One region of the Gordonia sp. KTR9 genome, then DNA from elsewhere that is predicted to be linked to it. Evidence: riboswitches for the same ligand, from Rfam matches in the RefSeq annotation. Region 1 holds a riboswitch; the other holds the start of a gene.

Region 1 (4,404 bases):
TGCTCGCCACGGCGCGCATCGCCGGGATCATGGCGGCCAAGCGGACCGACGAGCTGATTCCGCTGTGCCACCAGTTGGCGTTGTCGTCGGTGGAGGTCGACTTCGCGATCGGTGCCGAGACGATCGAGGTGACCGCGACCGTGGCCACCTCCGGTCAGACGGGCGTCGAGATGGAAGCGCTGACCGCGGTCGCCGTCGCCGGCCTGACACTGCACGACATGGTCAAGGCCGTGGACCGACGCGCGCAGATGGACGGTATCCGCCTCCTCGCCAAGACCGGAGGCAAGTCGGGCGACTGGTACCGCGACCCGGCTGACCCGGCCGATGACTGATCCGGGAACACCACGCGTCGCGCGTGTCGTCGTCGCGTCGAACCGCGCCAGCAGCGGTGTCTACGCCGACCGGTCCGGCCCGATCATCGAGGCATGGCTCGCAGAGCAGGGCTTCCGGGTCGACGAATGCGACGTCGTGGCCGACGGCCCACCGGTCGGCGATGCCGTCCGCGCCGCGATCTACGCCGAGGTCGACCTCGTGATCACCACGGGCGGAACAGGTCTGACGCCCACCGACCGGACTCCGGAACAGACCCGGCCGCTCCTCGACGTCGAGATCCCGGGTCTGGCCGACGCGATCCGGTCGGCCGGCCTGCCCAAGGTGCCGACCGCCGTCCTCTCGCGCGGGCTCGCCGGGGTGGCCGGGAGGACGCTCGTCGTCAACCTGCCCGGTTCGACCGGCGGGGTTCGCGACGGGCTGGGCGTGCTCGCCGGCGTCGTCCACCACGCACTCGATCAGATTCGCGGAGGCGACCACCGATGACCGGAGACGCCGGCACCCGCGTGGTGCTCACCGCTGTCGTCGACGAGCCGATCACGCTGGCCGCCCACGAGGCGATGGTCGCCGCTGCCGCCGAGGGAAAGGCCGGGGCGGTGGTCGGCTTCGTGGGCGCCGTCCGTGACCACGACGGCGGGCGAAGGGTGACCGCCCTGCACTACTCCGGGCATCCCACCGCGACGAAGGTGCTGGCCGACGTCGTCGAGGAGGTCTCAGCGGTCGACGGCGTGCGTGCGGTCGCCGTCTCCCACCGGGTCGGCGACCTCGCGATCGGCGACATAGCCTTCGTGGTCGCGGTGGCCGCCGACCATCGTCGGGCGGCGTTCGAGACCTGCTCGCGTCTCGTCGACGAGGTCAAGTCCCGGCTGCCGGTCTGGAAGCACCAGTTCTTCGACGACGGCACCGACGAGTGGGTCAATTCGGCATAGACCCGCTGGTTGAGCCTGACCCCCGCTGGTCGAGCCTGGCCCCCGCTGGTCGAGCTTGACCCCCGCTGGTTGAGCCGACCCCCGCTGGTTGAGCTTGTCGAAACCATTGGAAAAGGGCCCCGCACGGATGATTCATCGTGCGGGGCCCTTCGTCTGTGTCCCGGATCAGGGGTTGGGCAGCAGGTGCTTGTTGTCGTTGAACAACTTGATCTGGTCCTGGTTCAGCGAGACACCGCTGTCCTTGGCCGCCTGCCAGAGGTTCTTGATCTCGGGGCTGACGCCGGCCTCGGTGAGGGCGTCGGTGACCTGCTTGGCGACGTCGTCGGTCGTCTTGGCCAGGTCGACGCTGCCGTTGCCGCCGGGGAGCACCGGGGCGATCTCACGCGGGGTGTCGGTCGGCGCGCTGCGCGGGGTCGAACCCGAGAGACCGGTGCCGCAGGTGGGCCAGGCGCCCTTGCCCTGCGATCCGAGCACGCGCTCGGCGACGACGATCTGCTCCTCGCGGGAGGCCTGGTCTGCGGTCGGGGCGAACTCGCCGCCGCCGTGGCCGGTCCAGGTGCTCGGCGAGAACTGCAGGCCGCCGTGGTAACCGTTGCCGGTCGCGATGGCCCAGTTGCCACCGGATTCGCACTGCGCGACCTGGTTCCACTCGGCGTCGGTGGCCGCATTGGCGGTACCGGTGCCCAGGAGGGCTGCTCCGCCGCCGAGGACTGCGCCGGTGAGGGCGACCTTTGTGATGGTCTTGGCGGCCGTGCTGGTCGTCTGCTTGCGATGACGTCCGGACATGTATGTGTTTCCTCTCTCCACGCGCCTACGAAGTCAGCTGTCGGGTTCGAGCGAGAGGTGCTCGGCCCCGGTCGTCGCGGTGGTCGCCGCGGCTTCCGGGACTTAACCCCGAGGACACCTGGTGTGGTGTCCGGTCTCAGGGGATGAGGTTGGGTCCCCCGTCCTCGTTCCTAGATTGCTTGTCGTTCCCACCGGCGGAACGAGGCTCGGCGCGGCCGGTGGGACGTTATGTCTTGGTTGCTGTGTCGTGACCTCCGAGGAGGACGCTTCGTACAGTACGTCGTTCGTTGGACTGAATCACCTGGCTGAACGCAAGCGATTTTCGGCCCGGATCCGGGTCTTCCGACCCACTTTGGGCGTCATCCCAGTTCAACGGGTTAGTGGCCGTCCCGTGCCCATCCTGTTACTCCACCGTTATGTGACAAAGGTCACAAGCCCGGTGTGGCGTCAGCCACCGGCAAACGGCGGGAGAACGTCGAGTGTCGTGCACGTGCCGAGTGCGCGCGTTCGATCGGAGAACGCGATCTCGTCGCGCAGATACGAGCAGCGTTCGAGAACTGTGGCGAGGGAGGGGTTTCCGGCGGCGAGGGTCTCTTCCAGGACGCGGAGGGTGGTCGTCGGGTCGATCTCGACGACTCTCTCCTCGGCGCCGGCCGCGGCGCGCGCGGCGGCGAAGAATCGGACTGTGAGCTGCATCGGACGCGAGCCTAGCCGCCGATCGCCGACATCGGTCGGTCCGGTTGCCGGAAGCCCGCGGCGTTCACCTCGTGACCGGCCGCCTTGGCCCACATGTTGCCGCGCCACAGGTGTGCGAGCGCGGCGTCGATCTCGTCGTCGGGGAGTGTGCGCAGAGCGGTGCGGACATCGGTTTCCGACGTCGCGAACAGACAGTTGCGCAGCGTCCCGTCCGCGGTGAGCCGGGTGCGGTCGCAGTCCCCGCAGAAGGGCTCGGTGACCGACGCGATGACCCCCACGCGTGCGGGCCCGTGAGATCCCTGGTGACCGTCGACGAGCCACGTGGCGGCCGGAGCACTCCCGCGCGGCGCGGGATCGGGCAGGAGGGTGAAGCGCTCACGCAGCGTTGCGAGGATCTCACGGGCGGTCACCATCTGCGCTCGCTGCCATGCGTGGTCGGCGTCGAGGGGCATCTGCTCGATGATCCGCAACTCGTAGCCGTGCTCGAGGCAGTACGCGAGCAGGTCCGGAACGCCCGCCAGATCCGCGCGGGCGGGCACGACGGCGTTGACCTTGACCGGGTCGAGTCCGGCGCGGCGCGCCGCCGCCAGGCCGTCGAGCACGTCCGTCAGCCGGTCTCGCCGGGTGATCTCGGCGAATCGGGCGGGGTCGATGGTGTCGAGCGAGATGTTGATGCGGTCGAGGCCGGCGTCGACCAGGCTCGCCACCCGTCGTGGCAGTCCGAGTCCGTTCGTGGTCATCGCGATCTCGGGGGCCTGGGGGAGGCCGGCGACGGCCGCGATGATGTCCTCCAGATCGCGCCGCAGCAAGGGTTCACCGCCGGTGAACCGGATGCGGTCGATACCCAGGTCGCGAACCGCGACCGTCAGCACCCGGATCAGTTCGTCCGTGGACAGCACCTGGTCGGTGGGCATCCAGTCCAGGCCCTCGGCGGGCATGCAGTACGAGCAACGCAGATTGCAGCGGTCGGTGACCGAGACCCGGAGATCCTTCGCCACCCGGCCGAACGTGTCGCGCAGCGGACCCTCGGCCGGCGCGTCGGAAGCCGCTGCGTCCCGCGGGGACACAGGCGATGGGATTCCGAGGCCGACGGTGTTCATGCTGCGCAGAGACTCATTTCCGGGTGGGATCCTTCCGTGCCTCGAGCGCACGGAACGTGCTGGCGTGGAAGACCAGGGGTTCGACGCCGGGATCGGCGCGCAGCGACTCGATCTCCAGGAGCACGACGGTGTGGTCGCCGGCCTGGATCTCGTTGTGGATCGTGCACGACAGGTGCGCGGCGGCGTCGGGCACGAAGACCGCGCCCCGATCGGTGCTCAACGGGGTGATGCCGTCGAAGCGGTGCTCCGACGATCCCGCGAGCTGCTTGCAGAGCTCGATCTGGTCGCCGGCGAACACGCTGACCCCGATCGCCGGTGCGGTGCGGATCCGCGGCCAGGTCGTCGAGGTGTTCTGGACGCAGACCGAGACGAGCGGCGGATCGAGCGAGACGGTGGTGAACGAACTGGCCGCCATTCCGATGAGGGTGGTCGAATCCCCGTCGGGTCGTTCGCAACACACCGCGACGACGCCGGACGGGAAGCAACTGTAGGCATCGCGCAGCGCCCGCCCATCGGAGACCGGCGAGAGGTCGGGGGTGGTGTCGATGGTTGTGGTCACGGTC
Region 2 (4,404 bases), 2.2 Mb from region 1:
GGTGTCGAACAGGGTCCCGATCGCCCGTATGTCGCCGGAACGCACGGTCTCGGTGAGCGAGTCGAGCAGCCTGGTCACCCCCGCGGCACGATCACGCTCGTAGACGTTGACCTCGGAACTCGGCGTCGACTCCGCTCCTGCCGATGGGCTCGCTCCCCCCAGCGGATCACCCGTGCCGCATCCGGTGAACGTGCCGACGACGACCAGCGCGACGACCGCCGACGACAGGCCGGCACGCCGACGCCGCGAGATCACCGTGGACTAGAACCGGCGAGCGGAGTTGTACGGGCCTGCCTCGTCGATCGGCACGACCTTGACCGGGACGCCGAAGGTCGAGGCATGGATGACATATCCGTCGCCGACGTACATGCCGACGTGATGCGCGTCCGGGTAGTAGATGATCAGGTCGCCGGGCTTCAGATCGTTGCGGTCGACGGCGGTCCCGCCACCCATCTGCGCCTCGCTCGACCGCGGGATGGTCTTGCCCGCCTGCTTGAATGCCCAGACCATCAGGCCGGAACAGTCGAATGAGTTCGGTCCGGTGGCGCCCCACACGTACGGATCACCGATCCGGGTCAGCGCGGCCTGTACCGCGATGAGTCCGGCCGCGGTACCCCTGGGCACCAGACGCGGATCGAAGTCGAAGGTCGGTCCGCGCAGCGCGGCGAGCTGCTTTCCGGTCATGGACTTGTAGATCGCCCGGATCTGGATCGCCTGGAGCTGCAGGTCGGCCTGTTTCGTCTGCAGATCACCGCGGACCCGCTCGGCGCGGGAGACCGCCTCGGAGGCCGCCACTGCCGTCTGCTCGGCGTCTTTCTTCGCGATCTCCGTGCGTGCGCGAACCTTCTTGATGGCGGTGAGATCCGCCGACGCCTGACGCGAGATCATGTCCAGGCCCGACATCTGGTCGAGCAGTGCCTGGGGCGAGTCGCTGATCATCACCGCGTAGAGGCCACTCACGCGAGCGCCCTGGTAGCTGGCGCGCACGATGGCGTCGACGCGGTTCTGGTGCACCGCCAGCTGGGCGCGGCTCCTGTCGAGCGTCTGCTGTGCCTCGGCCGCCGCCCTCTTGGCCGTGGCCACGATGCCGCGCTGCTTGTCGTACTCGATCTTCGCGTTGTGCATCGCCTCGGTGGTCTTCTCCGCGTCGATGCCGAGCTGCTTGTAGCGGTCGAGCAGCTGATCGGCCGAGCGCGCGGGCACCGCACGGGCGTCCCCGACACCACCGGAGACCGTCGGTATGAGCACGGCGAGCGCCGACAGGACGCAGACCGCGAACATCAGCGGACGCGAACGCATGGGTGGCCGCATGACGCGAGCCCGCCCCTCCCCGATCAGCACGGTCCTACTCACTCCCTCGTGTGTGCTCGTCGATCCTGAGCAACCCGGGCCTCCCGTCACCCGTGCCCCACGTCCCGTCGACCACCCTAGGGCGCCGACAGGCCCCCTGGACTGGTTCGGGCGGATCGCAATCCACGCGATCCGCCCGTCCCGAGACCCTCGTGCTCAGTCTGTCCGTGTTCGGTTGTCGTCAGTAACGACGGATTCCCGTCAGGGTCCACTCCTTGACGGCGTCGCGCTTGACCGGCGTGCCGTAGTTGGACGAGTGGACGAACTGGCCGTTGCCGACATAGATGCCGGCGTGGCCGCCACCGTTGAAGATCATGACGTCGCCCGGCTTGGCTTCGGAGTAGGACACCGCACGTCCGCCGCCGAGCTGGCCGTAGCTGTCGCGCGGAATGTTCTTGCCGGCCTGCTTGTAGGACCAGTAGACGAGACCCGAGCAGTCGAATGCGTTGGGGCCGGCGGAACCGTAGGAGTACGGCGAGCCGATCTTGCTCTCAGCGGCCTTGACGGCCTTCTCACCCGCGGTCAGCTGCGGCTGGCCCAGGGGCGCGCCGCCCTGCGGACGGAACTGCTGGGGAATCTGGTCAGGGGCGATGCCCGGCACGGTGAACTGTCCAAGGTTGGGGATCTCGACCGTGGCCGCGGGCGACTTCTTCACGGGCGTCGCCGGGGGTGCGGGCTTGGCGTCCGGGGCCTTCGCACCGGGCAGGGCCGGGATCTCGAAAGTCCCCAGCGGGGTGTGGACCGGGGCGGCGAGAGCAGGGCCGGCGGCTGCGGCGAGCGAACCGAGCGTGATCGATCCGGCGATCACCGCCTTCTTGGCGACCGTGCTGCCACGATTGGGCTGTTCCAAACGATGTTTGGCCACGAAGCGAGTTCTCCTTCAGATCTTCCTCTACCGCCGACCGAGTTAGCTGTCGGGTTCGGGCCGGAAGAGTGGCCCTACGCGTGTTTCGCGCATGAGGTATCCACTGGACACTCATGCGTGGCAACGCGATTCACCCCGATTCGGAACGGATTCGCTGAGACGCATCCGTGGTGATGCGCTCCGACGAGCCCGCCCGAAGGTTGTGGTTCCCCGGTTCGCCGCAAGGGCGATTGAGCGGTGACTACTGCGGACCACTTCTGTTGAAGCGGGACGCTCCGCAAAGGTCTCAGAAAGGTTACGAAATCGGATGCGCTCTGTCCACTAAGCGACAGACAGCCAAACCTCGGCCGCTTTTCAACCGGCCCTGAGGACCGTCACAGAGGCGCGTCGATCTGGTGCCTGAACTGCGGTTTTCGCCGATCTTGCAGATCGTGCAGCGCCACTCGTCACCATTGCAGCAGCCTGCAGAACGTCGATCGCGAGGTCGATCTCGGCGTCCGCCTCGACCGTCGCCGCCGTTACCGAAACTCCACCTTCGTCGGGCATATCGTCCCAGCTCGGACCGCCAAACAGCACCGTCATCATGCACCCGTCGCAAGCGACGGGACGGGCGGGGCATCGTGCACAGTCGACGTACATGGTGTGATCTCCATCTCATCTGGTGAGGCGGGGCCGTGTCGGCCCTCGTAGGGGTCGTGGTCACCGTGAGAGCACCGCATTTCTCACGTCCAGGTGGAGACTAGGAGCACCCACCGACAAATCCCGTCGAACAGTCGTCGACCCAGCAGTCACACCAGCCACAGGCCGAGTTCGCGGTGTGCCGTCATCGCGATGTCGGTGGATCGAACTAATGTTCGCCGGGTGACGCAGACCAGCGTGGCCGGCTCCTCCGCGGGGCAGCTCACCTTCGCCGACCTGGAGGCCGCCGATCAGGGGGACACCGGCGAGTCGTCGAACGAGTTCAGCGACCGCTCACTCTTCGACACGACCCTCGTCGTCGTAGACCTCGAGACCACCGGCTCCGATCCGGCCCGTGACCGGATCACGGAGATCGGCGCGGTGAAGATCCGTGGCGGCGAGATCATCGGCGAGTTCGCGACCCTGGTCGACCCCGGTCGACCCATCCCGCCCCAGATCGTCACCCTCACCGGCATCACCACCGCGATGCTGACCGACGCACCGCGGATCGAGTCGGTACTGCCCTCGTTCTTCGAGTTCGCCCGCGGCTCGATCCTGGTGGCCCACAATGCCCGGTTCGACATGGGCTTCCTGCGCCAGAACGCGATCCGGCTCCAGCTCCCGTGGACGTTCAGCCTGAGTCTGTGCACGGTGACCATGGCCCGGCGCATCCTCACGCGCGACGAGGCGCCCACAGTCAAGCTCAGCGCCCTCGCCGACCTGTTCGACGTCTCCGTGCGCCCCACGCACCGGGCACTCGACGATGCCCGCGCCACGGTGGAGGTCTTCCACCGGCTCCTCGAGCGCGTCGGCAACCAGGGCATCGCCACCGTCGGCGACCTGACGTCCTATCTGCCGCGGACCGACCCGCGACTCCGGGCCAAACGCGGTCTCGCCGACCGCATCCCCTCGCGTCCCGGCGTCTACCTCTTCCGCGGCCCGTCCGACGAGGTCCTCTATGTCGGTACCGCGGTGGACCTACGCCGTCGGGTCCGGTCGTATTTCACCGGTGGCGACCCCCGCCGCCGCATCGCCGAGATGGTGCTCCTCGCGCAGCGGGTCGACATCGTGGAATGCTCCCACCCGCTCGAGGCTGCGGTACGCGAACTGCGGCTGCTCGGCGCACACGCGCCGGCGTACAACCGGCGGTCGACACAGCCGCACAAGGGATGGTGGGTCACCCTGACCGAGGAGCGGTTCCCTCGTCTGAAAGTCAGCCGCACACCCACCGACGAGTCGATCGGCCCGGTCGGGAATCGCACCGGTGCGGCGACCGTCGCCGATGTGATCTCGACGGCCGCCGGTCTCCGCACGTGTACGAAGCGGCTCGGCGCCAACGGTTACCACTGGTGTCCCGATGCCGACGGGAGGCGACGCCCCGGGTCGTGCCGAGCGGCCACCGCGCAGCCGCAGACGGTCCCCGACTACTCCCCGCGGGTCACCGCGGCCCGCCGACTCATGCGGGGTGAGGCCGACGAACTCCTCGACGGGCTCACCGCACGCCTCGCCGA

Evidence for each region. Region 1 has a riboswitch for cyclic di-AMP ahead of KTR9_RS06560 (transglycosylase family protein). Riboswitches for the same ligand answer to the same signal wherever they lie in the genome.
Region 2: it holds a riboswitch for cyclic di-AMP, as region 1 does, so the genes downstream of both, KTR9_RS16490 (C40 family peptidase) here and KTR9_RS06560 (transglycosylase family protein) in region 1, are expected to answer to the same signal.

The regions. Positions count from the first base shown of each region.
Region 1 is NC_018581.1:1,279,846-1,284,249, forward strand. Features, by position in the region: gene moaC (cyclic pyranopterin monophosphate synthase MoaC) at 1-332, shown strand, start outside; gene KTR9_RS06550 (MogA/MoaB family molybdenum cofactor biosynthesis protein) at 325-816, shown strand; gene KTR9_RS06555 (molybdenum cofactor biosynthesis protein MoaE) at 813-1,259, shown strand; gene KTR9_RS06560 (transglycosylase family protein) at 1,425-2,045, opposite strand; cyclic di-AMP (ydaO/yuaA leader) riboswitch at 2,052-2,235, opposite strand; gene KTR9_RS06565 (MoaD/ThiS family protein) at 2,493-2,741, opposite strand; gene moaA (GTP 3',8-cyclase MoaA) at 2,753-3,841, opposite strand; gene KTR9_RS06575 (flavin reductase family protein) at 3,855-4,400, opposite strand.
Region 2 is NC_018581.1:3,510,022-3,514,425, forward strand. Features, by position in the region: gene KTR9_RS16480 (hypothetical protein) at 1-255, opposite strand, end outside; gene KTR9_RS16485 (NlpC/P60 family protein) at 262-1,299, opposite strand; gene KTR9_RS16490 (C40 family peptidase) at 1,532-2,215, opposite strand; cyclic di-AMP (ydaO/yuaA leader) riboswitch at 2,232-2,462, opposite strand; gene KTR9_RS26990 (hypothetical protein) at 2,570-2,800, opposite strand; gene KTR9_RS16495 (DEDD exonuclease domain-containing protein) at 3,047-4,404, shown strand, end outside.